Regions from separate parts of the Allokutzneria oryzae genome, predicted to be linked through region 2. Evidence: riboswitches for the same ligand, from Rfam matches in the RefSeq annotation. Region 2 holds a riboswitch; the other holds the start of a gene.
The links. A riboswitch is a leader RNA that binds a small molecule or an ion and turns the genes downstream of it on or off. The one in region 2 is predicted to bind thiamine pyrophosphate.

Region 1 (14,193 bases), on a different contig from region 2:
GCGCGGAGCTGCGCTGGGTGCTGCGGCGGCCGAGGACGCTGGTGGGCTTCGGCCTGCTGGCCCTGGTGCCGGTGGGGCTGGGCCTGATGATGTCGCTGGCGGACTTCGGGGGAGGTCCGATCGGCGGCCCGCCGGTCCTGGCGTCGCTGCTGGGCAACGGGATGGTGCTGCCCCTGGCGGCGATGACCATGGCGATGCCGCTGCTGATGCCGATGCTGGTGTCGATGGCGGCCGCGGACGCGATCGCGGGCGAGTCGGCGCACGGCACCCTGCGCGGCCTGCTGATCGCGCCGGTCGGCCGGACCCGGCTGGTCATGGTGAAGGCGGTCGGCGTCGCGACGGTGACGGCGGTCGCGGTGCTGGTGCTCGCGGTCCTGGGCATCACCTCGGGCCTGGTGTTCACGGGCACCACGGAGTTCACCTCCCTGTCGGGCACCACGCTGTCCTTCGCGGACGGCATCGGCAGGGTCGGCGTCGCGGCACTGTGGGTGTGGCTGCAGATGGCGGCGGTGGCGGCGGTGGCGCTGGCGCTGTCCTCGTTCACCGACCACCCCCTGGTGGTGCTGGCGGCGACGATGGGCTCGCTGATCGTGTTCACCCTGCTGGGCACCCTCCCGGACCTGTCGTGGCTGCAACCGGCACTGATCACCACGGGCTGGACCTCGGCGATCGACGTGGTCCGCGACCCGATGGTGACGGCGACGCTGACGGAAAGCGGAGTGCGAGCGCTGTGCTACATCGCGATCGGCCTCTCCATCACCGTCGCCCGCATGGCCACCAAGGACACCTAACCCCGCCCCTTTCCGGCCATTCGCGGGCTTATGGACCTCTGAGGAGCTTGCGAGACGTCCATAAGCCCGCGAATGGCGGGGGGTCAGGTGATGAAGGCGATGCCGTCGGGGTCGAGGGTGAAGCGGGTGTGAGAGGTCAGGGCGGCGGTGACGGGAGCCGTCGCTTCGACCTCCGGGCCGGTGTCCAGGCGGACCAGCAGGCGCACGTGGTCGCTGCGGTGCACGCGTTGCAGGACTTCGCCGGTGAGCTGCCCCGCCGGGTCCGTGCGCAGCGCGCTCGCTCGCAGGCCGAGGCGGACCGGCCCGTCAACCACTCCCGGCGCGGGCACTGATCCCAGTGAGCTCGTGGCTCGACCGTCCGCCACGACTCCGTCCACGATGACCGTGCAGCCGAGGAACGCCGCCACCTCGGCGTCGGCGGGACGGCGCCAGACCTCGGCGGGCGTTCCGGTTTGGACCAGTTTTCCCTTGCGCATCAAGGCTACTCGGTCAGCCAGGGTAAAAGCCTCGTCGTGGTCGTGCGTCACCACGAGTGCGGTCGCACCCGCTCGGCGCAGCAGCACCGCCAGGTCCATCGCCAGCTGCTCGCGCAACGCCCGGTCCAGCGCGGACAACGGCTCATCCAGCAGCAGGAGCTTCGGCCGAGGAGCGAGGGCGCGGGCCAGGGCGACGCGCTGCTGCTCACCGCCGGACAGCTCGGTGGTTCGCCGAGCGCCATATCCGGGCAGTCCCACCAGCTCCAGAAGCTCGGCCACTCGCTCGGCTTGGTGCTTTCGGTCGACGCCGTGCATGCGCAGACCGAACGCGACGTTTCCCGCCACATCACGGTGCGGGAACAGTTGGCCGTCCTGGAAAACGAGCCCAAAACCACGGCGGTGGACCGGGACTCCGGCGAGGTCGGCACCGTCCCAGCTGACCGTTCCAGAGCTAGCGCGTTCCAGACCCGCGACCGCGCGCAGCAGCGTCGACTTACCGCAGCCCGAGGGGCCGAGCAGCGCGACTACCTCACCGTCCTCAATGGACATTTCCACATCGGACACAGCGGCGACAGATCCATAGTGGACGGTCAGATCCTTGAGCCGAAGGCCCATCAGAACTCCCCAAGGGCTTCGGTGCCCACCCGGACACGTTCGATCAGCGCCACCGCGACCACCGTGACGATCATCAGCAGCACACAGGACGCGTAGGCCATCTGCACGTTCAGCTCCCCCGGCCGGGAGATCAACCTGGAGATCGCGACCGGCAGCGTCGGCGCGTCCGGCTTCGCCAGGAAGCTCGTCGCGCCGAACTCGCCGAGCGCGACCACGTAGCCGAAACCGGTCGCCGCGAGCAGAGATCGTCCGGCGAGTGGGAGATCGACCTCGCGCCACACCCGCAACGGCGAGGCACCGAGCGACGCGGCGGCCTGGCGGAGGCGGTCGTCGATCGCGCGCAACACCGGCAGCACCATGCGCACGACCAACGGCATCACCACGAGGGCCTGCGCGAAGGGCACCAGGACCGGGGACGAACGAAGATCACCTGGAAGCGCGTCCATCGTGACGAGATAGCCGAAACCCACCGTCACCGCGGACACGCCGAGCGGCAGCATCAGCACCATGTCCATGGCTTCGGCGAGCCGTCCTTGCCTGCGCCGCAACTGGGACAGCACAACAGCAGCCAGGACTCCGAGCACCAGCGCGAGCAGTGTCGCGTCGAAGGCGGTCCGCAGCGAGTTCGTCGCGGCGTCCATTCCGGACACACCAAGCGTGGAGCGAGCCGCGTCACCGGCCAGCGCGGTGTACCCGGCAAGGCTCCAACCATCTCGTGTGGACAGTGATCGCACGACGAGCGAGAAGACCGGCAGCAGAAGAAGACCCACCACCGTGACCGCCACACCGACCACCGCCCACTCGCCACCTTCAGGGCGGCGAGCCGTCTCGGTTCGGCGGCGCAACGTCAGGGCCGTCTCGCGCTTTCGCCTCGCTACCGCTCCGACGAGCAGCGCACCAACGACAGCGGCGAGCTGGACCAGCGACAGGGCAGCAGCTCCGGGAAGGTCCAGCAGCTGCACGGTACGCAGGTAGATCTCCGTCTCCAACGTCCGGTGCTCTGCCCCACCCAGAACGAGAACCACACCGAAACTCGTTGCGCAGAACAGGAAAGCGACCGCCGCCGCCGAACCGATCGCAGGGGCGAGCGCCGGCAGGGTCACCGAAGTGAAGGCACGCCAACGGGAAGCCCCCAGCGCTCGCGCCGCGTCTTCGGCTCGACGGTCGAGGTTCGCCCACAGCCCACCCACTGTGCGCGCCACCACCGCGACGTTGAAGAACGCGTTGGCCAGCACGATCGCGATCACCCCACCATCGCCAAGCAGGGAACGAAACGCCATTCCGACAACCAGAGTCGGCAGGACGAACGGGATCGTGACGATCAGCCGCACGAGTCCTCGGCCGCGCACGGCACAGCGCGCGAGCAGATAGGCGATCGGAAGCCCTGCCACCAGGGCGACTGCCGTGGACGCCGCGGCCTGGCCGAGGGTGAACGCGACGAGGTCCCAGGTCTGGGGATCCGCGAGCACCTGGCCGACACCGGTCCCCCGCAGTCCGAGACCGAGGATCGCCGCGACAGGCCAGGCGAAGAACACGACCAGGAACAGCAGCGGAACTGCTGCTCCTACACCGAGAGCGACTTTGACGCGCACGTCAGCCCTGCACGACCGACCGCCACTGGGTGAGCCAGCGCTCGCGGTCCTTGTCGACCTGGTCCGCCGGTAGCTCCAGCGCCTTCGCCGGCAGCGGTGCGGCCTGCTGCCAGGACTGGGGCAGCGCAACGCCTTCACGAGTCGGGTAGACGTACATCTGCTCGGCGAGCTGGGACTGGACCTTCTCCGACAGCAGGAAGTCCACGACCTTGCGGGCACCTTCGACGTTCTTGGCGCCGCTGAGCACACCCGCGTACTCGACCTGCCGGTAGCAGCCACCGAGCAGGGCCTTGGTGCGCGGCTTGCCGTCCTGGCCGATCTCGGCGGACGGCGAGGACGCGTAGGACACCACCAGCGGACGCGGCCCCTTGCCCGCGGAGCCGGAGAAGTCCTGGTTGTAGCTCTCCTCCCAGCCACTGGCGACCTTGACGCCGTTGGCCTTGAGCTTGGTCCAGTAGTCGGCCCAGCCCTGCTCACCGAAGGTGGCGATGGTGGCGAAGAGGAACGCCAGACCGGGCGAGGAGGTCGCCGGGTTCTGCACGACGAGCAGGTCCTTGTAGCGCGGGTCGGTCAGGTCCGCCAGTGACGTCGGCTCGGGAATGCCGCGCTGCGCGAGGAAACCGGTGTCCATGTTGAGACACACGTCACCGACGTCGACAGCGCTGAGCCGGTCATCGCCGGGCAGGGCGTAGCGCTGCGCGCCCTTGGCGGCTTCGGGGCTGCGGTACGGCTGGAGCAGCCCCTGCGCGAGCGCCCGCGAGGCATACGTGGAGTCGATGCCGTAGACCGCGTCGGCCAGCGGGTTGGACTTGGTCAGCACGAGCTGGTTGGTGACCTCACCCGCGTCGCCCCGGCGGCTGACCTCGACGGTGATGCCGCTCTGCTTGGCGAACTCGTCCAGCACCTGCTGCGGCACGGCGAAGGAGTTGTGGGTGACGAGGACGACCTTGTTACCGCCGGTGTCCGTCCCACTGCCGCCCGTCAGCGAACATCCGCTGACCAGCGCGAGCACGAGTAGGGCTCCGAGTGTCTTGCCGCGCACTAGCTCCTCCTGGCCGTCGTCCGTGACCACGAGGCACCGCAAGCGGCGCGCACCTCCCTACACCGGCATGACCCGGATCAGGTTCGTACGGTCGAGGGCTGGGTGCCCTCCTCTCAGCCCGGCATACCGGGCTCCCGTGGCTCCCCCAGCGTACGTCGGACTCGCGCGCGGCGGGAGCCAGGACCACCATGGAGGCATGGCTGAGCTGCTGAACGAGGAACAGGTGACCGAGGCACTGAGCGCTCTCCCCCAGTGGCGCCAGGACGACGCCGCGCTGACCCGCACCGCGGAGCTGCCGAGCTTCACGGATGCGATCCGGGTGGTGAACCGCGTCGCGGAGATCGCCGAGAACGACAACCACCACCCGGACATCGACATCCGTTGGCGCACGCTGACCTTCCGCTGCTCGACGCATTCCGTGGGCGGGATCAGCGCGCTGGACGTGTCGTTGGCCAGGGAGATCGACGGCGTGCTTGAGGCGTTGGGCTAACCGCAGTCCACCACTGCGTCGGCCCAGTCGGCGTGGTCGAAGTTCTTGCCGTCGCCGCCGTCGGTGACGCGCAGCGTGAGTGTGCGAACTTCGATCACGCTGGCTGACAGCGGAACGGGCTGCCCGCCGGTGCGCAGAACCCCGGTCTCCGCCAAGACCTTTCCGTCGCCGAGCACCTGGAAGGCCGAAGAGCCGGGCGATGTCGTCTCGTCGTCCATGCCGACGACCGAAGAGAAAGCTGTGCACTTCCCGCCCAGGTAGACGGAGATCTCAGCGGTGGCGTGCGTTCCGAGCCCCTTCTCGTACTTGCGGCCACCGATGCTGATCTGGTTGCCATCGCCTCCGGCCGCGTCGTTGTTGGACCGGTCACGCTCGACGGGGCCATAGCCGTTGGTCTCGGTCTCGAACGAGAGATCGCTGACGTACGCACGGCCGTTGGGCGGGACGAAGCCGCGAACGGCCTTGGCGACATGCACGCGGCGAGCGAGCGCGGGGTCCCAGAACTCCGCGACGACGGGCAGCTCGAAGGTCCCCGGCTTGACGTTCGCGCCGACCTTGACCGTCCATTTGCCGGAGAGCGGCCGTCCTTGGCCGAGCGCGGGAGCGGTCACCGGCGCTCCCTGCACGGTCCAGCCCGCGGGTGCCTGCGGGGTCAGCACGACGTCGGTCACCGTCCTCGCGGAACGGACTTCGAAAGTGCCGGTGACCTCGAACGAGGTTCCTGCTGCCGCGTCAACGGTCGAGGTGGGCGTGATCGCCAGCGACGTCTCGGCGACCTGGCGCACGGGCTCGTAGCAGGTCAGCCTGCCGGGTGTGGCCGGACAGATCACGGCGCCGAAGCCGCCGTTGTCGTGCACGTCGATGTCGAGCGTCGCGGACGAGGTCTGGACCGAGGTGGTGCGCTGGACATCAACACGCTGCCCAGGACGCGGGTCACGGACGGTCTCGACGAGCCAGCGGCCCGGTCCCAGGAAGGCCAGCGGCGCACGGAGCGTGCGGGCACCGCCCGCCGCGACCCCGCCGACGAACCAGCGATTTCCGTTGCGGCGTGCGATGACGGCGTCAGAACCGGGATAGCCGCTGACGTACTCGGTCTGGTCCCACACGGTCGGCAGCTGGTTGAGGAACCGCAACGCCTCCGGGTACTTCTCGTACGCCTCCGGCTTGTCGGCGAAGTGCTGCCACGCGGACTCGTACGCGGCGGGCAGAGCGATCTCGTGGCCGATGGTGGAGACCTTGTTGCCGGTCTCCATGCGTCCAGGCGTGTAGTCCATCGAGCCGACAACGTTGCGCACGAAGGGGTGCACGGGATCGTTGTCGGGCTGCGGGTTCTGCTCCGCGCCGTGGATGGCCTCCATCGACATCACGTGCGGCCACGTCCTGGCGAGGCCGTGCGGGATGGTCGAGCCGTGGAAGTTGACCATGAGCTGCCGCTTGGCGGTCTCCGCGAGAATCGTGTCGTACCACTGGTACCGGGCCTGCGAGTCGGACTCCATGAAGTCGACCTTGACGCCCTTGACGCCCCAGTCCTTGACCCTGGCCAGCACCGTGTCGCGTTCCGGCTGGGTGTCGAGGCTGGTCCAGTGGAACCACAACAGGATGTCCACCCCCTTGGCCCGCGCGTAGCGGGCCAGCTCCGGCACCCACTTGTCGCTCCAGCCCTCGTCGACGAGCACGTAGGGCCACCCGTTGCGGGCGGCGAAGTCGACATAGGCCTTCTGCCGCTCGAAGTCCTTGGGGCTGGAGTGCTCGGAGAGCCAGGACCACGCGACCTTCCCGGGCCGCACCCACGAGGTGTCGGTGAAGCGCGCGGGTATGGCGAGGTCGTCGACCAGGGTGGACTCCGTGACAGCGCCGAGGTCGCCGACGATCGCTGTGCGCCAAGGGGTCTGCCCCGTCGAGCGGATCTGCTGGTCCTTGAGCGCGACGGCGTAGGTGCCGCTTCCGCTCTGGTGGCTCAGCGAGCTCCCGGCGTAGCGACCGTCTACATCGGACTCAGTGAGCAGCACGTAGTCGTCGCCGACCTGGAACAACGAAGGGTTGCCGTAGTCGCCGGTGGGTGCGGCGCTCGCGGTGGTCTTCTGCCGTTTGTTCTCGTGCTGGGCGTTGTACGGCATCAGCCAAGCAGTGGCGTCGCCGGGCAATGCGAAGGCAGAGGCTTCACCCGTGACCACGACATCACGTGCGCCCGGCAGCTCGTAGCGATAGGCGACTCCATCGGGCGCGGCCCGCACAACAAGATCCAGGCGCGTGTTTGCGGCTCCGGCGAAGGAAAACCGGGTCTCGTTCATCACGGCCGTCCGGTTGAGCCGCTTGCCGGTCGTCATCCGGTACTGCTGCGTGACGACACGGTTCTGCCGCCCGGTCGCGCGGAGCCCCTTGGTGAGATCGGCGGCCGTGGTGCGGATGCCGACCGGGGAGGGCGCGATGAGGAGCTTGCCGTGGCGCTCGACGGACAGCGCGACCGAGCCGGAGCCGGGATCGAGCTTGACCAGCGCGCTCACCCCGCCCGGGCCACGGACGGTCCAGGCGTTGTCCGGCGGGGCTGCCATGGCGGGCGAGGACAGCGACACCACCATGGCGGCCGTGACCGCCGAGGCGAGCAGGGGGTGTGCAGGGCGCAGGGGCATGGCAACTCCGTTGTCATCCGACCCAAATCAACAGCACTCACCACAAGCGAACATCAGTGCACTGCGCTGAGGCAAGGGGCCGGGCAGTTCATGACAAAACGCGCCAACGGCGGCTGAGTGACCAGCCACCGCCGGCGCGTCCGGGAGTTGCTGTATCAGCGGCGGAACGGACCCTTGACCTCGAAAGTCATCCCGTCGGTGAGCTCGCCGGTAAGGCCCTTCTGCGAGGAGAAGTACAGGCGGGTGCCGTCCGGGCTGAAGGTCGGCCCGGTGACCTCGGAGTTCGCGTGCTGGCCGATGAGGCGGCAGAACGGTGCGACCACACCCTTCGGCGTGATGATGCACATCTCCATGTTGCCGCCGTCCTCGGCGACGTAGAGGTCGCCGCTACCGGCCCGCGTGATGTTGTCGACGCCGTAGAGCACGGGCGGCTGCTGCGCCTGCTCAGCGCCGTTGTAGACCAGGCCGAGCGTGCTGTTGCGGGCGTCGTAGGTCCACACCCGGCTGTCCAGCGCGGTGGTGAACCAGCAGGTGCCGTTGGCGTAGAAGCAGCCCTCGCCGCCGACGAACTTCTTCATGCCCGGCACCTGGTAGCGGGTCTCGACCGGGTCACCGAAGGGGTCGGGCACCGGCTTCCAGGTGACCGGCCCGCTGGTCAGGTCGTCGGGCGCGCACAACACCTCGACGCGCCCCTCGGAGAGGTTCGGCCACGAGGTCGGGATGAACCGGTAGAACCCGCCGTCGAACTGGTCCTCGGTCATGTAGACGACCTTGCGCTCCGGGTCGACCGCGCAGGCCTCGTGCATGAAGGTGCCCATCGCGGGCCGCACGACCGCATTCTTCCGCCCCCACGGATCGGTCTCGTAGACCTGCCCGCGCGGCACCTCCTCGCACGAGAGCCAGGTGTTCCACGGAGTCGCGCCGCCGGCGCAGTTGGTGTCGGTGCCGTGCAGCACGCTGTAGGCGTCGGCGATGCTGCCGTCGGCGCGGAACTTGATCGCGCTCACGCCACCGAGCAGCCCCTGCGACTTCGGCAGCTCGCTGTTGGCGACGTAGATCCAGCCCGAGCCGTCACGGAAACAGGCGCCTGCGTCCGGCGCGCCCGGCCACACGTAGGAGGTCCCCGCCACCTTCTGCCCGGCGCGGCCGATCACCCGGCTCGTGAACCCGCGGGGCAACATCACCCCGTTGGCGTCGGCGGGCAGCAGGTCCCCGTACGGGCTGGGGCCCGGCTGGGCTCCCGCCGCGAGGGCTCCGTGCCATGACGCACCGCCGAAAGCAGCGGCGGCCGCGCCCACCACCGCTGCCCTGAGAAATCCTCGACGTTCCACTGCGAACTCTCTCCCCAGATTCGATGTCCGGCTTGTGCCGGACGATCCGAATCCTCACAAGAGAGCTCGCGCGGTCACCACACGTTTCAAAACCCCTGACGTGAAGGCGATTCAGGTCACACGTTGAAACGGAAGTCGACGACGTCGCCGTCGGCCATGACGTAGTCCTTGCCCTCCATGCGGACCTTGCCCGCCGAGCGGGCCGCGGCCATCGACCCGGCCTCGATCAGGTCGGCGAAGGACACGATCTCGGCCTTGATGAAGCCGCGCTCGAAGTCGGTGTGGATGACACCAGCGGCCTGCGGGGCCGTCCAGCCCTTGCGGATCGTCCACGCACGGGACTCCTTGGGCCCGGCGGTGAGGTAGGTCTGCATGCCGAGGGTGTGGAACCCGGCGCGGGCCAGCGAGTGCAGGCCGGGCTCCTCCTGGCCGATGGTCTCCAGCAGCTCGCGGGCGGACTCCTCGTCCAGCTCCAGCAACTCGGCCTCGACCTTGGCGTCGAGGAACACCGCGTCGGCGGGCGCGACCAGCTCGCGCAGCTCCTTCTTGCGGGCCTCGTTGGTCAGCACGCTCTCGTCGGCGTTGAAGACGTAGAGGAACGGCTTGGTGGTGAGCAGGTTCAACTCGCGCAGCTCGGCGAGGTCCACCTCGGCCTGCGCCGCGAAGAGCGTGCGGCCGCCGTCGAGGATCTCCTTGGACTTCTTGGCCGCCTCCAGCGCGGCGCGGCGGTCCTTCTGGACGCGCGCTTCCTTCTCCAGGCGGGTGATCGCCTTCTCAAGGGTCTGCAGGTCGGCGAGGATCAGCTCGGTGTTGATCGTCTCGATGTCGGAGACGGGGTTGAACGCGCCGTCCACGTGGATGACGTCCGGGTCCTCGAAGACGCGGACGACCTGGCAGATCGCGTTCGCCTCGCGGATGTTGGCGAGGAACTGGTTGCCGAGCCCCGCGCCCTCGGAGGCGCCGCGCACGATGCCGGCGATGTCGACGAACGACACGGTGGCGGGCACGATCCGCTCGCTGCCGAAGACCTTCGCGAGCTGGTCGAGCCGCGCGTCGGGCAGCGGGACCACGCCGACGTTGGGCTCGATGGTGGCGAACGGGTAGTTCGCGGCGAGCACGTCGTTGCGGGTCAGCGCGTTGAACAGGGTGGACTTGCCCACGTTGGGCAGCCCGACGATGCCGAGGGTGAGACTCACGACCAGGCAGTCTAGGTGGCGGCCCCGGCCGTCCGGTCACTGGTGCTCGTACCCGGTGGGGACCCCGCCGTAGCTGAAACGGGTTCCCCCCACCCCGCTCCGCGACATTGCCCCCGCCACCCCACTCGCGGAACCCTGTACATCGGGGGACCCCTGTGGTGCGAGGGTGGCTTTCGCACGGTGAGCACGGGGCGATCGCCGCGGCCGATTTCCGCCAGCCGGTGGCCGGATGTGCTGGCAGCATCGATGTCGTGCTGGTCGATTCAGAGCGTGCCTACCGGGCTGTCGCCTCGCGCGACGCCCGCTTCGACGGCTGCTTCGTGCTCGCTGTCCGCACCACGGGCATCTACTGCCGCCCGTCCTGCCCGGCGATGACACCGAAGCGCCGCAACGTCGAGTTCTTCCCGACGACGGCCGCGGCGCAGTCCTCGGGGTACCGGGCGTGCCGCCGGTGCCTGCCCGACGCCGTGCCCGGGTCACCGGAGTGGGACCTGCGCGCGGACCTCGCGTCGCGGGCGATGCGGTTGATCGGCGACGGCGCCGTCGAGCGCGAGGGCGTGCCCGGGTTGGCGCGCAGGCTCGGCTACTCGGAGCGGCACCTGTCGCGGGTGCTCACCGCCGAGCTGGGCGCGGGGCCGCTCGCGCTGGCACGCGCGCACCGGGCCCACGCCGCGCGCACCCTGATCGAGACGACCACGCTGCCGTTCGCCGACATCGCCTTCGCCTCCGGGTTCGCGAGCGTGCGCCAGTTCAACGAGACCATCCAGACCGTGTTCGCGACGTCGCCGTCCGCGCTGCGCGCGGGCGCGCAGAAGCGCCGCAGGTCGGACGCGCCCGCCGAGCCCAGAACCGGGACGATCACGCTGCGCCTGCCGTTCCGCCCGCCGATGGACGCCGAAGGTGTGCTGGCGTTCCTGGCCGCGCGGGCGATCCCCGGCGTGGAGCACGTCGAGGACGGTGTCTACGCGCGCACGATCGCGCTGCCGCACGGTTCGGCGACCGTGCGACTGGAGCCGACGCCGACCCACGTGCACTGCCGACTGCGGCTGGTTGATCTTCGCGATCTGGGCGCGGCGGTGTCCCGGGTCCGTAGGTTGCTCGACCTGGACGCCGATCCGCTCGCCGTGGACGAGGTGTTGTCCGCAGACGCCTCCCTTCGTTCCGTGGTGGCCGCGACCCCCGGAATCCGGGTGCCGGGCGCGGTGGACGCACACGAGGTGCTGGTGCGGGCCCTTCTCGGCCAGCAGGTGTCAGTCGCCTCAGCGCGCACGTCCGCGGCCGCACTGACCAGGGCGCTCGGTGAACCGCTTCCCAACGGCGACGAGCAGCTGACCACGCTGTTCCCCACCGCCCAGGCGATCGCGGAACGCGGAGCGGAGGTGCTGACCGGTCCGCGCAAGCGGATCGACACCGTGCTCGCCGTCTGCTCGGCACTGGCCGACGGGTCGCTCCAGGTCCACGTCGGGCGGGACCACACCGAACTGGTCGCCGAGCTCCAGGCGCTGCCCGGCATCGGCAGCTGGACCGCCGACTACGTGGCCATGCGGGTCCTTGGCGCACCGGACGTCCTGCTCGCCTCCGACACGGCCATGCGCAAGGGCGCAGGCGCGCTCGGACTACCGTCTGATGTGGACGGTCTGCGCACCAGGGCGAAGTCCTGGCGACCGTGGCGGTCGTACGCCGGGATGCACCTGTGGCACGCCGCCGCGCTGGCCGATTCCCACTCGAACACAAGGAGAACCGCATGAGTACGGCCTACGCGGCCACCGTGGACACCCCGATCGGACCGTTCACCGCGATCACCGCCGAGGACGGGGTCGTGCTGGCCTCGGGCTGGACGGGAGCGGTGGACGACCTGCTCGTGGTGATCTCGCCGAGTCTGCGCCCCAGTGAGGTCACGCCACGCGCCGAGCTCGGCGTCGTCACCAAGGCGATCCTCGACTACCACGCCGGACAGCTGGACGCGGTGGCCGATGTGCCAGTGCGGCAGCGGTCGGGGGAGTTCAGGGAGCACGCGTGGAACGTCCTGCGCACCGTGCCTGCCGGAAAGCCGGTGACCTACGCCGACTACGCCGCCCTCGCCGGTCGCCCCCAGGCCGTTCGCGCCGCCGCGTCCGCGTGCGCTCGCAACGCCGCAGCACTGTTCGTTCCGTGTCACCGGGTTCTGCGCACCGGTGGCGGGATCGGGGGATTCCGGTGGGGAGTCGAGGCCAAGCGCTGGCTGCTGGACCACGAGGACCTGGGATGAGTTCGATCAGCCAGTGACCACCTCCAGACTGGAGCCGGTGGTGTCCTGCGCCTTGCGCACCCGGAGCCGGGTTGGGATGCGCTGACGCAGCTCCTCCACGTGCGAGACAAGCCCCACGACACGGCCGCCGGCGCGCAGCTCGTCGAGGGTGTCCATCACGAGGTCGAGAGTGTCCGCGTCCAAGGTGCCGAAGCCCTCGTCCACGAACAGCGTGTCCAGCAACGCGCCGCCGGTCTCGGCCGCGACGACGTCCGCTAGTCCGAGCGCCAGGGCGAGCGAAGCCAGGAACGACTCGCCACCGGACAGGGTCTTCGCGGACCTGGTGCGCCCGGAGTAGCCGTCCAGCACGTCAAGTCCCAGTCCACCACGTGTGCCGCGCGCACCAGCGGCGTCGGAGTGGACAAAGGAGTAGCGCCCCTGGCTCATCCGCTGGAGGCGCGTGGTCGCCGCCACCGCGACCTCTTCGAGCCGAGCGGCGAGGACATAGGACCGCAGTGACATCTTGCGCGTGTTCTGCCCCCTGCCGTTGACCACGTCGGTCAGCGCGTTCAGCTCGTTGTACGCGGCCTCCATCGGCGCCAGTGCGCTCCAGGCGGATCGAAGTTCCCTGCCCAGCCTGGAAACCTCGTCCAGCCTCGCCTGGGCCGCGTTCAGTTCGCCGAGGGCCAGCGCAGCGGCCCTTCCCGCCGTCTCCGCCTGCTCCTCGGCTTCGCCGACATCCACGTGCTCCGCCGGATCGAGGTCAGCGAGCTCGGGCTCCGCCAGCACCGCTCGTGCCGCGGCCTCCTTCCGGTCCTGCTCGCGAATGAGGCGTTCCACCCTCTCGCAGTCGGCATCCGACAGCGCCGCGTCCAGAGCGGCGTCGAGGTGGTCGAACCCGGCAGCCGCGACAGCGGACAACACCGCCTCGCGTTGGCCGTCCACCCGCTCCGCGCAGTCCGCGACCGCAGTCCGCGCCTCCACCAGGGTGACCAGAGCGGCGGCCGATTCGAGCAGCTTGGTGCGCCTGGTCGAGACGTCGGGGTAGTCACCACGCGCTTCGTCCAGCCGTGCGGCGCGGCGTTCGACCATAGCGGACAGTCCGGCCTGCTCAGCGGTGTTGCTCGCGACCGAACGCTCCGCTTCGGCGAGCTCACGGCGAGCACGGTCAAGCCTGCTCTCCAGGTCCGCCAGCTCGGTCGTGTGCGTCTTGACCGCAGCGGCCGCGGCGTTGGCGGTCCGGTGCTGCGCGTCGACCTCTGCCGAGAGCTGCTTCAGCTCCTCGGCACTCCGCCCGTCGAGTCGCTCCCGGAGTGCGGCGACCCTCCGCTCAGCCTCACGTACGGCTTCGTTCGCGGCGTCGCGACGACGAAGTGCCTGCTGTTCAACGCTTTCCGCTCGACGCTCGTCCTCGTCGGTGACGCGGTCCGGCGTGGGACTCGCCGGAGCCGGGTGTTCGGCCCCGCCACAGACCGGGCACGGCTCCCCCTCCGTGAGCCCGTCCGCCAGTTCCGCCGCGATGCCTCGCAGACGACGCTGGCGCAGGTCCAACAGGAGCTCACGGGCGTCCTGATGCTCGTCGACGGCGGCTCGGAACGCGCTGGCCGCCCGGTCGTGGCTCGCTACCGCCGCGGGTAGTTCCGCGGCATCACGCAACAACGAACGCAGCTGATCCTGCTGTGCGCCAAGGACATCCAGCCGATCGGCCGCCGATCTCGCCTGCTCGGCCGCGCTCCGAGAAGCCGTGATTCGTTCCGGTAAGCCGTCCACGATCTCGGAGAGTTCCTTGACCTGCCTGCGGGA
Region 2 (14,193 bases):
CCGGAGACGTCCCAGCCCAGGACCAGCGGCGGGTCGCCGAGGAACCACGCCATGCCCGCGCCGGAGCGGGTCTTCCAGTCGACCGGGTTGATCCCCGCCGCGCGCACCCGCACCAGGACCTCGGTCGGGGCGGGCTCGGGCCGGTCGGTCTCGATGACCTCCAGGACCTCGGGCCCGCCGAACCCCCGCTGCGACACCGCCCGCATCCGTGCTGCCATGGAACCGCTCTCCTCGTGTCTCGCCGAACGTCTTCCTGGAACACGGGAAATTCTGGGAGAGTTGGTTCCCAACCGCTAGAAGGCACTTGAAGGTGGTGTAGGTACCTGATGGAAACTACCTGTGAACAGCGAGGAGTGCTGCACAGCGTCTACCTGCGCGGGTGTCCGTCCCGGGACCTGCTCGAACTGATCGCCAACAAGTGGACCGCGCTGCTCGTCGGAGCGCTGGAGGAGGGGCCGAAGCGCTTCGGAGAGCTGCGCCGCCGGGTGGAGGGGATCAGCCAGAAGGTGCTGACGCAGAACCTGCGCACCCTGGAGCGCGACGGCATGATCACCCGCACCGTGTTCCCGACGACGCCGCCGAGCGTGGAGTACGCGCTGACTCCGCTCGGCCGCACCGTCACGATGCACCTCGCCGCGATCCGGGGCTGGGCCGAGCAGCACACCGCCGAGATCTACTCGGCGCGCGCCGCATTCGACGCGCGCGCGGCCCAGTCGCCGGAGCCGGTCAGCTAGCGCGCTCCTCCCGCATCTCCCGCAGTTCAGCCCGCAGCGCCTGAACCTCGGCGAGCAGCATGTCGTTGGAGATCAGCGTCTCCTCCTGCTGCTCGCGCTCGGCGGCGACCTGGTGCTCCATCGCGCTCACACCGACCGCGATGAACAGGTTCAGCACGGTGAAGGAGGTGATCAGGATGAAGCCGACGAAGAACACCCACGCCCAGGGCTGCTGCTCCATGATCGGCCGGGCCACGTCCGACCACGCCTCGCCGGTCATCACCTGGAACAGGGTGAACAGGGACCGGCCGAGGTCGCCGAAGTACTCCGGCGAGATCTCGCCGTAGAGCTTGGTGGCCATGACGCCGCCGACGTAGATCACCAGCGACAGCAGCGCGGCGATCGACGCCATGCCGGGGATCGCGGTCAGCAGCGCCGAGACCACCCGCCGCATGCTCTTGATCATCGAGACCAGCCGCAGCGCGCGCAGGATGCGCAGCGCGCGCAGCACCGCGAACGAGCCGGAGGTCGGCAGCAGCGCGACGGCGATGATCACCGTGTCGAAGCAGTTCCACGGGTCTTTGAAGAAGCTCCCGCCGTGGGCGTAGAGCCGCAGCACCAGCTCGATGACGAAGATCGTCAACGCCAGCCGGTCCAACCCGTGCAACAGGGTGCCGTAGCCGGCTACCAGCGCGTCGGATGTCTCCAGTCCCAACGTGATCGCGTTGATGATGATCACAACGATGACGAGGTGCTGGAAACGAGGTGCGTCGACTAACCGCCGAAGGCGAGCACGCGTCATGAGCCGGGCTCCAGGTGGTGAAACGATCAACAGGGCTGGAGCGGAGCCTAATGCTTCATCAGCACAAAGTGCTCAGTTGGTGACTGACAGTACCCGTGCGTGGACCGACCGCCGACGTGCGAGCTCGAACCCGCACCGCTGGTAGATGCCGAGCGCGCCGGTCGGGTTGTTCGCGTCCACGGAGAGCGCCGCCCTGGCGAAGCCCGCCTCGCGGCTGTCCGCCAACGCTCGCGTGATCATCACTGTCGCCAGGCTGTTCCCGCGCCACGCGCGACGGACACCGATGGTGTCGTACCGGATCTCGCGCACGCCGGTCACCGCCGTGTCCGCCTCGAACTCCTTGGACAGCAAGTAGCCGACGACCTCCTCGCCGTCGAGCACGAGGTAGGACAAGGCCGGGCGGAACCAGCTGTTGCCCGTGTACCACTGCCGCCAGCTCGACGGCTCGACCTCGGAGCTGCCCCAGTGGTCGAGGAAGGCCTCGTTGTGGGCGAGCCGGACCGCGTCGTCGTAGCGCGCGTCGTACGGGACCAGCCGCAGGCCCTCGCGCGGTTGTTGCCGCGGGAGGTCGCTCCCGCCCGCGATGGCCCGCTCCATCTCGAAGAACCACCGCTGGGGCACGAAGCCCGCGGCGTCGACGAGCGCACGGAGAGCCGAGTTGTGCTCACTGCAGGCGATGCTCACCTCGCCGGGCAGGTCGGGGCGCTCCGCCTGATGGATCTCGGCCGCGCGCCTCTCTGTCCAGGCGAGCAGCTCGGTGCCGATCCCCCGGCCGCGCCAGTCCGGGTGCACGGTGCTCTCTGAAGGCACGCGGTACTTGCCATCCGGCGTGACTCGCTTGTGCAGCAACGAATACGCCACCAGCGTGTCCGCGTCGAGCACGGCGATCGTGTCGCGCTCGGAGTTCAGCTCGGGGTTCGCCCACTCCTCGCGGAGGTCGTCCTCGCTGTAGTTCTCGCCCAGCTCGTCGACGCGCTCGGACGCGGCCAGCAACGCCGCCCACCCGGGGATGTCGCTCGCCGTCATCGGCCGCCACAGCAGGTCCATGGTGGCCGAAGCTACGGACGAGCTTGTCCCGCCGCGACCGAATTTCACTTCCGGGCAGTCGGTTGTGCCGCTATATGGGTTTTGTCGACACCCGCCAGAACGTCGACACCGGGCCGACTCCCGCGCCGAGCGGGTAGGAGTGCGCCACCGCGCGCTGCACGAACCGCTTCCCGAAACGGACCGCATCCAGCACGGACGCGCCCCGTGCCAGCGCCGAGGTGATCGCCGAGGCCATGGTGTCGCCGCCGCCGTGGGTGTGCGGGGTGTCGAACCGCGCGCCGGGCAGCTCGTAGAACTCGGTGCCGTCGAAGAGCAGGTCGACGCACTCGGGGTCCTCGGTGAGGTGGCCGCTCTTGATCAGAGTCCACTGTGGACCCAATGCGTGCACGGCGCGCGCCGCGTCGGCGAGCTGGTCGCGGGTGCGCACGTCGACACCGGTGAGCAGCCGCACCTCGTCCAGGTTCGGTGTCACGAGCGTCGCCATCGGGAAGAGCTCGTCCCGCAACGCGTCCAGCGCGTCGGCGTGCAGCAGCGGGTCGCCGTGCATCGACGCCGCGACCGGGTCGACGACGAAGGGCGCCGCGGCGTCACGGCCGATCCCGGCCTGGTGGCACGCCTTGGCGACCGCCCGGATGATCGACGCCGATGCCAGCATCCCGGTCTTCGCCGCGTCCACCCCGATGTCGCTGGTGACCGCTTCGATCTGCGCGGCGACCGTCTCCGCCGGGATCTCGACGAAGCTCTTGACCCCCAAGGAGTCCTGCACGGTGACCGCCGTGACCGCGGTCATCCCGTGCACCCCGCAGGTCAGGAACGCGCGCAGGTCGGCGTGCATGCCCGCGCCGCCCGCCGAGTCCGATCCCGCGATGGACAACGCGCGCGGCGGTGTCTCCCAGGTCGCGCCCGAACACAGGGCGCGACCCGGGAGGCCGGGTTGGTTCACGGGTTCACCACTGGTAGGTACACCCTGCCGCCCTGCTCCTCGAACTCGTCCGCCTTCTCGCGCATCCCGGCCTCGATGGCCTCCACAGTGGACAAACCGTGCTCCTCTGCGTACTTGCGGACGTCCTGGGTGATCTTCATCGAGCAGAACTTGGGCCCGCACATCGAGCAGAAGTGCGCGGTCTTGGCGGGCGCGGCCGGCAGCGTCTCGTCGTGGAAGGAGCGCGCGGTGTCCGGGTCGAGCGAGAGGTTGAACTGGTCCTCCCACCGGAACTCGAAGCGCGCCCTGGACAACGCGTCGTCGCGCTGCTGCGCCTTGGGATGCCCCTTGGCCAGGTCGGCGGAGTGCGCCGCGATCTTGTAGGCGATCACGCCCGCCTTTACGTCGTCGCGGTTGGGCAGGCCGAGGTGCTCCTTCGGCGTGACGTAGCAGAGCATCGCCGTGCCGTGCCAGGCGATCTGCGCGGCTCCGATCGCGGAGGTGATGTGGTCGTAGGCGGGTGCGATGTCCGTCGCGAGCGGGCCGAGCGTGTAGAACGGCGCCTCACCGCACAGCTCCTCCTCCAGCCGGACGTTCTCGGCGATCTTGTGCATCGGCACGTGGCCGGGCCCCTCGATCATCACCTGCACGTCGTGCGCGCGGGCGATGTGGGTGAGCTCGCCGAGCGTGCGCAGCTCGGCGAACTGGGCCTCGTCGTTGGCGTCGGCGATCGAGCCGGGCCGCAGCCCGTCACCGAGGGAGAAGGTCACGTCGTAGGTGCGCAGGATCTCGCAGAGCTCCTCGAAGTGCGTGTAGAGGAAGCTCTCCCGGTGGTGCGCCAGGCACCACGCCGCCATGATCGAGCCACCCCGCGAGACGATGCCGGTGACCCGGCGCGCGGTCAGCGGCACGTACCGGAGCAGCACGCCGGCGTGCACGGTCATGTAGTCCACGCCCTGCTCGCACTGCTCGACCACGGTGTCCCGGTAGACCTCCCAGGACAGCTTCGCCGGATCGCCGTCGACCTTCTCCAGCGCCTGGTAGATCGGCACCGTGCCGACCGGCACGGGGGAGTTGCGCAGGATCCACTCGCGCGTCTCGTGGATCCGCCTGCCGGTGGACAGGTCCATGATGGTGTCAGCGCCCCACCTGGTCGCCCACACCATCTTCTCGACCTCCTCGGCGACCGAGGAGGTCACCGCGGAGTTGCCGAGATTGCCGTTGATCTTCACGAGGAACCGCTTGCCGATGATCATCGGCTCGGTCTCCGGGTGGCACCGGTTGGCCGGGATCACCGCACGGCCGATGGCCACCTCGTGCCGGACGAGGTCCACGTCGACGCCCTCGCGCGCCGCGACGTACTCCATCTCGCGGGTGACGATGCCCGCCTTGGCGTACGCCAGCTGGGAAACCGCGCCGTTGACCGGCTCGCGCGCCGCGATCCACGGCGCGCGCAGCCCGGGAAGTCCACTGTGGACGTCGATCTTCGTTTCGGGGTCGGTGTAGGGCCCCGAGGTGTCGTAGATGTCCAGGTGCTCGCCGTTGGTCAGTTCCACCCTGCGCTGCGGGATCCGCAGTCCGCCAGGGGTTTCGGTGTAAACCTTGCGCGATCCGGTGATCGGACCGGTTGTCACGGTCGGACTGACAGAGCTGTCGGCGAAAGCCGTCATGGCGAATCCTCCCTACGCCGGCATTACCCGGTACAGGTTCAGGCGGTCGGCGGCGCCGGGAGTTGTCCCAGCCGCCCTCTCAGCCCGCTTCGCCGCGAGCTCCCGCGTTCGGTGTGAAGTTGTGCTCCTCGGTGCCCGAGGCTAACCACAGCCGCGCCGCCCTGCCAGACCCGGGCCGGGTTTCCGCTGGTCGCCTCGTGGAATTCCGCCGAAACGACCAGCGGGCGCGCTCAGTGACCGAACGGGTCCTCGACCTCGCCCGGCATCCAGGACAGCCCGGGAACGCCCCAGCCGTTGCGCTTGAGCATCCGCTTGGACTCCTTGGCGTGCCTGCCGACCAGCCGGTGCAGGTACAGGAAGCCGTCCAGGTGGTCGGTCTCGTGCTGCAGGCAGCGCGCCAGGAAGCCGGTCGCCTCGACCTCCACCGGCTTGCCGTCGCCGTCGAAGCCGGTGACCTTGGCCCACCGCGCGCGGCCGGTCGGGTAGGACTCGCCGGGGGCGGACAGGCAGCCCTCCCAGTCGTCGTCCGGGTCCGGCATGGTCTCCGGGCGCTCGGAGGTCTCCAGCACGGGGTTCACCACGACGCCGCGGTGCCGCTGACCCTCGTCGTCGGGGCAGTCGTAGACGAACAGCCGCAGGTCGACGCCGATCTGGTTGGCGGCGAGGCCGACCCCGTTCGCCGCGTCCATCGTCTCGTACATGTCGTCGATGAGGGTGCGGAGCTCGTCGTCGAAGGTCTCGACGGGGCGGGTCGGGTTGTGCAGCACCGGGTCGCCCGCGATCCGGATCGCGTGAATGGCCATGCGCGAAACCCTAACGGCGTGTCTCGCCGTGACGCGCCGGGTTGTACCCGAGCCAGTGTCGGTCCCTCGTGATGTAATGGAAGTCCTGGAAATCACATCTCTGTGATTACCGCTGGCCGAGGAGATCCCGACCCTGGGGACGAGGAGCAGGATGGACGCCGAGTTGAGGGCCCAGGCCCGCGACCAGGCCACTTCCGCGCCGGGAACCGGCGGCCTCAGTGCCAGGGAGCACGAGATCCTGGCCTTCGAGCGGCAGTGGTGGAAGTACGCCGGCGCGAAGGAGCAGGCCATCCGGGAGCTGTTCGACATGTCGGCGACCCGGTACTACCAACAGCTCAACGCGCTGATCGAGAAGCCTGAGGCGCTCGCGGCCGACCCGATGCTGGTCCGCAGGCTCCGCCGGTTGCGCACCGGCCGCCAGCGAGTCCGCTCCGCCCGCCGCCTCGGCCTGGATCCACGCTGAGCACCGCGAAGAAGTGCCGCACTAGGAGGCAGCTGAGATGAGTTCGGTCGAGCCGCCAAGCGCACCCCGCCCCCTGTGGGTGGCCGGGGTCGTGGCGCTCGGGGTCGCCGCGGTCGCGCTGGCGTTCGGCGTCTTCTCCCTGTTCGGCGGGGACACGCCAACCGACCCGCTCGGTCAGCAGACGACCACGACAGCCGAACCGGCGCCGGTGACCACACCGCCTCCCGCGGTGACGACCACCCAGGCGCCGCCGGTGACCACCACGTCGCAGGCGACGACACCGTCGCCGACAACGACCCAGGCCCCGCCCACCACCAGCTCCAACAGCGGCGGCGGGGGCGGCGTCCCGGCGAAGCCGCGCACCGGCATCCGGGTCTACAACAACAGCACCATCCCCAAGCTCGCCGACCGCGCCGCCCAGGACATCCGCGAGGCGGGCTGGACGGTGGACGCGGTGGACAACTACCCGCACGGCGTCATCTACACGACGACGGTCTACTACACGCCCGGCTCCGACGAGGAGACCACGGCGCGCGGGCTGGCCAGCGAGTTCGGCATGCGCGTCGAACCCCGTTTCGACGGCATCAAGGACGCGAAGGCCGGTGTGATAGTGATCGTGACGAAGGACTACAAGCACGCCGACAGCGCCAAGTAGCCACCCACGACGTGAAGCCCGGCCCCGGACACCTCGGGGCCGGGCTTCCCCGTGTCAGGGGCGGTGCGCGGCGGCGTAGGACTCCAGGGCCGCCAGCTGCGCCGGGTCGAGGGAGGGGCGCACGGACTCGCGGGCCCGGTTCAGGTGGGCCAGGCCGACCTCCGCCGCCGCCAGCGACTCGCGCATCGCGGTCAGCGCCGCCTCCCGGATCAGCGCGGAGCAGTCCGCCGCCGAGTAGCCCTCCAGCTCCTCGGCCAGGCTCACCAGGTCCACGTCGTCGCCCAGCGGGGTGTGCTTGGCGGCCGACTTGAGGATCTCCGCGCGGGCCGCCGCGTCCGGCGGCGGCACGTAGACCAGGCGCTCCAGCCGACCCGGCCGCAGCAGCGCCGGGTCGATCAGCTCGGGCCGGTTGGTCGCGCCGACCACCACGACCTCGTTCAGCGGTTCCACGCCGTCCAGCTCGGTCAGCAGCGCGGCGACCACGCGGTCGGCGACTCCGGAGTCCGACGACTGGCCGCGGCGCGGCGCGAGCGCGTCCACCTCGTCCAGGAACAGCATCGCGGGCGCCGCCTCGGCCGCTCTGCGGAACAGCTCCCGCACCGCGCGTTCGGACTCGCCGACCCACTTGTCGAGCAGCTCCGCGCCCTTGACCGACATCACGTTGAGCTGTCCGGTCCCGGCCAGCGCGCGCACCAGGAAGGTCTTGCCGCAGCCGGGAGGGCCGTAGAGCAGCACTCCGCGTGGAGGCTGAACACCAAGGCGCGCAAAGGAGTCCGGGTACTGCAACGGCCACAGGACCGCTTCGGTCAGCGCCTGCTTCACCTCGGTCATGTCGCCGACGTCGTCCAGGGTGAGGCCGCCGGTGGACAGGTTGTCCGAAGTGGACATCGAGATCGGCCGCACCGTCTCCAGCGCGCCGAGCAGGTCCTCCTGGCCGATCCTGGGCTCGTCGGAGTCGCGCTGCCGCAACGCCGCCCGCACCGCGGCCTCACGTCGCAGCGCCACCAGGTCGGCCGCGACGAAGCCGGGAGTGCGGTCGGCGACGGCCCTGAAGTCGATGCCGTCCTCAAGGGGCGCGTCACGCAGCAGGACCCGCAACAGCTCGGTGCGCACCGGCCCGTCCGGCAACGGCAGGCTCAGCTCGCGGTCGATGATCTCGGGGCTGCGCAGCTTGGGGTGCACCGACTCCGCGGCGGCGGTCGTGGCCACGACGGCGAGCTTCGGGGTCTGGATCGCGGCGCGCAGCGCGTCGAGGACCACAGTGGACAGTGGGGGCGGGTTGTTCGCGGGCAGCAGTGCCTCCACATCGGACACCAGCAGCACACAGGCGGTACCGCTGCGAGCGGCCGAGACCGCGGCGTTGATCGCGTCGTGCGCCCGCTGCGACGCCGTCGCCGGTTCGAGCGCGGCGGCGCTGGGCGCGACCAGCTCGACGACCTCGGCCTCCACCGCGGCGGCCACCGAGCGCACCAGCGTCGCCTTGCCGACCCCGGACGGACCGGAGACCAGGACGCCGAGCCGGGACTCCGCGCCGAGCTTCGCCAGCAGCTCCGGGCGCCGGAACGCCAGGTCGAACCACTCGGTCAACCGGCGCACCGCGTCCTTGGCGCCCGCCAGGTCCGCCAGGGCGAGCGCGGGCTCGGCCTCCGCCTGCTGGGCGACCGGAGCGGGCGCGGAGGCCATCACAGCGGGAGGCAGCGCCGCGGTCCGCGCCCCGTCCCGCCAGCCGACCACGGTCGCGGGCTGCACGGCGACCACACCGGGCGGCTCGACCCCGGTGACCGTGAGCAGCTCGTTGGTCCACGTCATGCCGATCGCCAGCGACAGCTTGCGGCGCGCGGTGCTCACATCGGAGCCGGGCGGTGGCGCGAGGTCCTGCGGCAGCAGCGACACGGCGTCCCCGACGGTGAGCACCTTGCCCATCAACGCCAGCCGCAGGGTCTCCGGGGTGAGCGAGGCCGAGGCGAGCTGCGATCCCGCCACGGTCACCGACCGCGCCGTGGAGACCTCGACCGGGGCGACGACGACCTCGGAGTCCTCGGTGAGACCGAGGTTGGACATGGTGATGTCGTCGACCAGGACGACCCCGGGCGAGTGCGACCCGTCCGACGCGGCGGCCAGCGCGGCGGTCTCCCGCGTGCCGGTCAGCCGCACGGCGTCCCACGCCCGCAGTCCCAGCGCGTCGAGCACCTCGGGATGCAGCCGGACGACGCCCCGGCGGGTGTCCAATGCGGACGGGGACAACCGGATGGTCAGCGTGATCACGCCGCAGACCCTACGCCGCACCGATCGCCATTCGCGGGCTTATGGACCGCTCCGGAGCACCGAAAGAGTCCATAAGCCCGCGAATGGCCGTCAGTCGCGGCGGTCGCGGCGGAGGCCCAGGCGGCGCCAGCTGGTGCGGGACGCGGGGCCGGGGCCGGTGGTGCCGTTGCGGCGGGGGAGGCGGGGCAGGCGGATCGCCGCTCCCGCGACGCGACGGCGCAGCGGCGGGCGCAGGCCGAGGCGGCGGGTGCTGCGGGCGCCGCGACGCAGCGCCCTGCGCTCCGCGGGCTCCACGTCCCACGCCTCCGGGTGCCTGGACAGCCAGTAGTAGCGGTAGACCGCGTACGGGATGTGCGCCAGGTACAGCGCCACCACGACCGCCAGCATCAGGAACGGGTAGGTCAGCAGCGCGGCCCCGGCGATGCCGATGATCACCAGCACCGGGGCGATCGCCTTGGCAGGGATGCGCAGCTTCTTCAGCGACAGCGTGGGAATCCGGCTGATCAGCAGCATCGCCACCAGCAGGGTCCACACCAGCAGCACCGGCTTGGTCGACCACCAGCCCTCACCGGCGCCCAGCGTCACCACCAGCGGCAGCAACGCCAGGACCGCCCCCGCGGGCGCGGGGACGCCGACGAAGAACTCCTTGGTGAAGGAGGGCTGCTCGGTGTCGTCGAGCAGGGTGTTGAAGCGGGCCAGCCGCAGCACCATGCACACCGCGAACACCAGCGCGACCAGCCAGCCGGTGCGCTCCCCGTCCCAGCCCCAGATGAACAGCACGATGGCGGGGACGACGCCGAAGGAGATGCCGTCGCACAGCGAGTCCAGCTCGGCGCCGATCTTGCTGGTCGCGTCGAGCATCCGCGCCAGCCTGCCGTCGAGGCCGTCGAGCACCGCGGCGACGCCGATCGCCAGCACCGCGGCGCTGTACTCCTTGTTCAGCGCGAACTGGATCGCCGAGAGTCCCGAGCACAGCGCGAGGATGGTGATCGCGTTGGGCAGCAGCCGCACCCCCGGCGCGGTGCGTGCGTCCACTTAGGACTCCGCTCCTGGCAGCCGGCCGAGCACGGTCTCGCCGCCGATCGTCTTCTGGCCGGGCTCGACCAGCACCTCGCTGCCCTTCGGCAGGTAGACGTCGACCCGGGAGCCGAAGCGGATCAGGCCGTAGGTGGCGCCCGCGGCGGCCTGCTGGCCCTCCTCGACGAAGCAGACGATCCTGCGGGCGATCAGCCCGGCGATCTGCACGACCGCGATCTGGTGCCCGTCCCCGGTCCGCAGCAGCAGGCTGTTGCGCTCGTTGTCCTCGCTGGCCTTGTCCAGGTCAGCGGAGAGGAACTTGCCGGGGCGGTAGGAGATCCTGCTGACCTCACCGGTGGCGGGCATCCGCTGCACGTGCACGTCGAAGATCGACAGGAACACGCTGACCCTGGGCACCGGCTCCGAGCCGAGGCCGAGCTCGGCGGGCGGGACGGCGGGGCCCACCGTGGAGACCGTGCCGTCGGCAGCGGAGACCACCAGGCCGGGCCGGGTCGGGGTGACCCGCTTGGGCTCCCGGAAGAACCAGGCGCACCAGGCGGTCACGACCATGCCGATCACACCGGCACGGCGGGAGAACCGCCTGATCAGGAATGTGGCGACGGCCGCGCCCAACACGAACGGCCGGCCGGCGGGGTGCATGGGGGGAACCGTGCTGCGGGCGAGTTCGACAAGGTGTGCGAGCGGGCCCGAACGTTCTTCCGCGGTCATCGTCAGGTGATCCGTGATCCTCGGCCGTGAAGAGAGCTGAATGGACTCTTCACCGTACGCCAGCGGCCCGCCCGGCTCACCTGCGGGACTGCACCAGCCGGACGATCATGAGCAGCAGGATCGAGCCCAGCGCGGCGACGCCGAAGCTGCCGAAGCTGAACTCGAAGTCCCACCGCTCCCCGGTCAGCAGCTTGTAGACCAGGCCGCCCAGCGCCGCGCCGACGATCCCGACGACGATGCTGAACAGGCAGCCGAGCGGGCGCCGGTCACGCCCGCCGACGACGAGGTTGGCCGCCCAGCCCGCGAGCGCGCCGAAGATGATCCACGAGAGGAAGCTCACGCCGTCAGCCTACGGGCGCGGGACCCGCCTGTGGGGCCACGCCGCCCCGCGCCGCGAAGGACTGCTGGACGAAGCCGGTGAGGCACTCGAACGCCTCGTCGGTGGCGCCCCGCAGCTCGACCTGGCTGCCGTCGGCGAGGACCAGGTTGAGCCGGCCGCCGCCGCTGAGGAACTTCTTGTCCGTGGCGTTGACGATCTGCTCCGCGCCGATCCACCGCGCGTTGGGCAGCCCGCGGTTCTCGCTCGCGGACGCCTCGACCAGCGGGGTCAGCCGCTTGCGCCGGATGCCAGCGCCGACGCCGATCCGGTCGCCGGACTGCTCCTTGAGCACGGTCCCGAACGGCAGCCGGAGCAGCAGCAGCCCGGTGTCGTAGGCCAGCAGGTCGTGCCAGGTGTTGCGCCCGATGGTCACCTGCGTGCCGAAGACGTGGGTGAGCTGCGGCTCACCGCTGATCTTCGGGTCGTCCGCGCTCGGCCAGCGCACGTACCCGAACGGGACGCCGAGGGCGGTGAGCCGCTCCCACAGCTCGCCGACCTTGGCCGGGTCGTGCGCCGCGGGCGCGACCAGCTGCTCGGCGTCGAGCTCCGAGCCGTCGTCCAGCCGCAGCACCCAGCCACCGCCCCAGTTCAGCTCGTGCCGCGCCCTGCCCTCGGCCAGCAGCGCCGCCACCACCACGTCGGCGAGCAGCTCGGTGGCCACCGAGCGGGCGGCCCTCGGCACCTCCTCGAAGGGGATGGTCGGCTTCAGCAGCGGCTTGACCAGCTGCTCGACCTGGCCCCGGCCCAGGGCCTTGAGGATGTCGCCGAGCACACCGCGCGGCGCGACCTGGCTGTCCGCCGCGGCCTTGGCCAGCATCGCCGCGCCCCGCTCCGCCGACCGGGCCCCGGCGAGCCGGACGATCTCCGGCCACTGCGCGCGGGGGCCGAGGCCGTCCACCAGCAGGGCGCCCTCCACGAGGGGGACGCTGTTCTGCGGGTCGTGCAGCAGCGACCACGCGGGCCGGTCGTCGCCGGGCGCCGGGCGGTCGGCGAGGCGGGTGATCGTCGAGATCCGCTGGCGGATCGGCGGGTGGCTGTCGAACAGCGAGGTGGACTCGGCGTCCAGCAGCTGCTCCTCGGCCTGGGCGACCCACTCCTTCTGGTTGGGGTGCAACAGGAACGCGCGATAGCCCAGCAACAGGTCCGGCGTGCGGCCCGCCATCCCGGCGAGGGAGACGTAGCGCTGCGAGAAGGCGTCCCAGGTGTGGCTGAGCGTCGGCAGCTTGCGCAGCGCGGCGATCGCGACTGCCTGCCCGGAGGTCCGCACCATCGCCCGGTCCGCCTCGAGCTCCTGCTGCCGGTTGGCCGAGCTCGCGACGAGCATGTAGAGCTTCGCGTAGTTGGTGAGCAGGAAGCGGGCCGGCCCGCCGTCCAGCCGGGCAACGGTCCGCTGCAGCGTCTCGGTGCCGCGGTAGGTGACCGCGAGCATCCGGGTGTGGCCGCCGCTGTAGTGACCGAGCTCATGCGCCAGCACCGCGCGCAGCTCGTCGACGCTCATCCCGGCGAGCAACGGGAGGCCGATCATCATGTACCGCCTGCCCGCGCGCAGCCCGAGCATCCTGGAGTCCTCGGAGACCGCCGCGTTGACGTCCGGGATCAGGATGATCTCGTCGGGGGAGCGGGTCTGCACCTGTGCGGAGAGCTCGTCGACGCACGCCCACAGCTGGGGCTGCTCCTGCCTGCTCAGCCGCGGTCCCTGCGGTGGTTCCACCCGGGTCCGCAACGCGCTGACCAGCGCGATCCCGAAGGTGATCAGCACGCCGACGCTGGCGACGAGCAGGTAGGCCAACGCCCGGCCGCTGGCCGAGAACGCCAGCACGATCCCGCCGACCCCGATCCCGACCACCAGGAACGGGAAGGCGATCAACAGCGCGATGGCGACGAAGGCTCGGAAAGATCGCACGGTGTTTCCTCCGCGGTGACGACTCCGCTCTCCCCCCTTGCGGAGAGCAGCGCGAGAGTCTGCGGTGCGGCGGCGGGATTGGCAAGTTCTGCGCGCGGTGGCCACAACGCCGGCTCAGCCGGCTGGAAGATCAACGCGTCAGCAGCACCGTGACCTCGGCTCCCGCCTTGAGATCGGTCTCGTCCTCGGTGATCTCCATCAAACAGTTCGAAGCCGACAGCGCGGAGAGCAGGTGCGAGCCGGGGCCGCCGACGACCGACACCGTGTTCGCGTCCGCGTCGTGGAACCCGCGCCGGTACTGCCGCTTGCCGAGCGCCGAGCGCAGCGGCTCGGTGAGCCGCGCCCGCCGGGTGGGCCTGCCGGGGTCGGCATCCCCGGCCGCCGCGCGCAACGCCGGTCTCACGAACACCTCGAAGGACACCAGCGAGCTGACCGGGTTGCCGGGCAACGTGATCACCGGTGTGCCCTCGTAGGTTCCGGCCCCCTGCGGCATTCCCGGCTGCATCGCGACCTTGACGAAGTCGACGCCGCGGCCGGAGAACGCGTCCTTGACCACCTCGTAGGCGCCCGCGCTCACCCCGCCCGAGGTGAGCACCAAGTCCACAGTGGACAGATGAGGGGCGAGCGCCGCGTGGAACTGCTCGACGTCGTCGGGGACGAAGCGCAACAGGCGTGCCGAGCAGCCGGCCTGCTCGACGGCGGCCGCGAGCATCACCCCGTTGGACTCGTAGATCTGCCCGTGCCGCAGAGGTTTCCCGGGCTCGACCAGTTCCGAGCCGGTGGACAGCACCAGCACACTCGGCTTCCGGTGCACGGGCAGCTCGC

Region 1: linked by a shared signal. The riboswitch ahead of ACFFQA_RS25460 (thiamine ABC transporter substrate-binding protein) and the one ahead of thiC (phosphomethylpyrimidine synthase ThiC) in region 2 are both predicted to bind thiamine pyrophosphate.

Annotation. Positions count from the first base shown of each region.
Region 1 is NZ_JBHLZU010000020.1:217,866-232,058, reverse strand. Features, by position in the region: gene ACFFQA_RS25475 (ABC transporter permease subunit) at 1-791, shown strand, start outside; gene ACFFQA_RS25470 (ABC transporter ATP-binding protein) at 875-1,882, opposite strand; gene ACFFQA_RS25465 (ABC transporter permease) at 1,882-3,474, opposite strand; gene ACFFQA_RS25460 (thiamine ABC transporter substrate-binding protein) at 3,476-4,516, opposite strand; TPP riboswitch at 4,554-4,664, opposite strand; gene ACFFQA_RS25455 (4a-hydroxytetrahydrobiopterin dehydratase) at 4,713-5,006, shown strand; gene ACFFQA_RS25450 (NPCBM/NEW2 domain-containing protein) at 5,003-7,636, opposite strand; gene ACFFQA_RS25445 (alkaline phosphatase PhoX) at 7,792-8,967, opposite strand; gene ychF (redox-regulated ATPase YchF) at 9,084-10,163, opposite strand; gene ACFFQA_RS25435 (AlkA N-terminal domain-containing protein) at 10,415-11,911, shown strand; gene ACFFQA_RS25430 (methylated-DNA--[protein]-cysteine S-methyltransferase) at 11,908-12,411, shown strand; gene ACFFQA_RS25425 (AAA family ATPase) at 12,418-14,193, opposite strand, start outside.
Region 2 is NZ_JBHLZU010000018.1:3,230-17,422, reverse strand. Features, by position in the region: gene ACFFQA_RS19190 (NADP-dependent oxidoreductase) at 1-206, opposite strand, end outside; gene ACFFQA_RS19185 (winged helix-turn-helix transcriptional regulator) at 327-734, shown strand; gene ACFFQA_RS19180 (ion transporter) at 727-1,515, opposite strand; gene ACFFQA_RS19175 (GNAT family N-acetyltransferase) at 1,588-2,562, opposite strand; gene thiD (bifunctional hydroxymethylpyrimidine kinase/phosphomethylpyrimidine kinase) at 2,633-3,505, opposite strand; gene thiC (phosphomethylpyrimidine synthase ThiC) at 3,502-5,154, opposite strand; TPP riboswitch at 5,145-5,270, opposite strand; gene ACFFQA_RS19160 (peptide deformylase) at 5,385-5,957, opposite strand; gene napA (nucleoid-associated protein NapA) at 6,109-6,420, shown strand; gene ACFFQA_RS19150 (LytR C-terminal domain-containing protein) at 6,458-7,075, shown strand; gene ACFFQA_RS19145 (AAA family ATPase) at 7,130-9,340, opposite strand; gene pssA (CDP-diacylglycerol--serine O-phosphatidyltransferase) at 9,431-10,375, opposite strand; gene ACFFQA_RS19135 (phosphatidylserine decarboxylase) at 10,376-11,086, opposite strand; gene ACFFQA_RS19130 (GlsB/YeaQ/YmgE family stress response membrane protein) at 11,163-11,426, opposite strand; gene ACFFQA_RS19125 (M48 family metallopeptidase) at 11,431-13,368, opposite strand; gene moeA (molybdopterin molybdotransferase MoeA) at 13,499-14,193, opposite strand, start outside.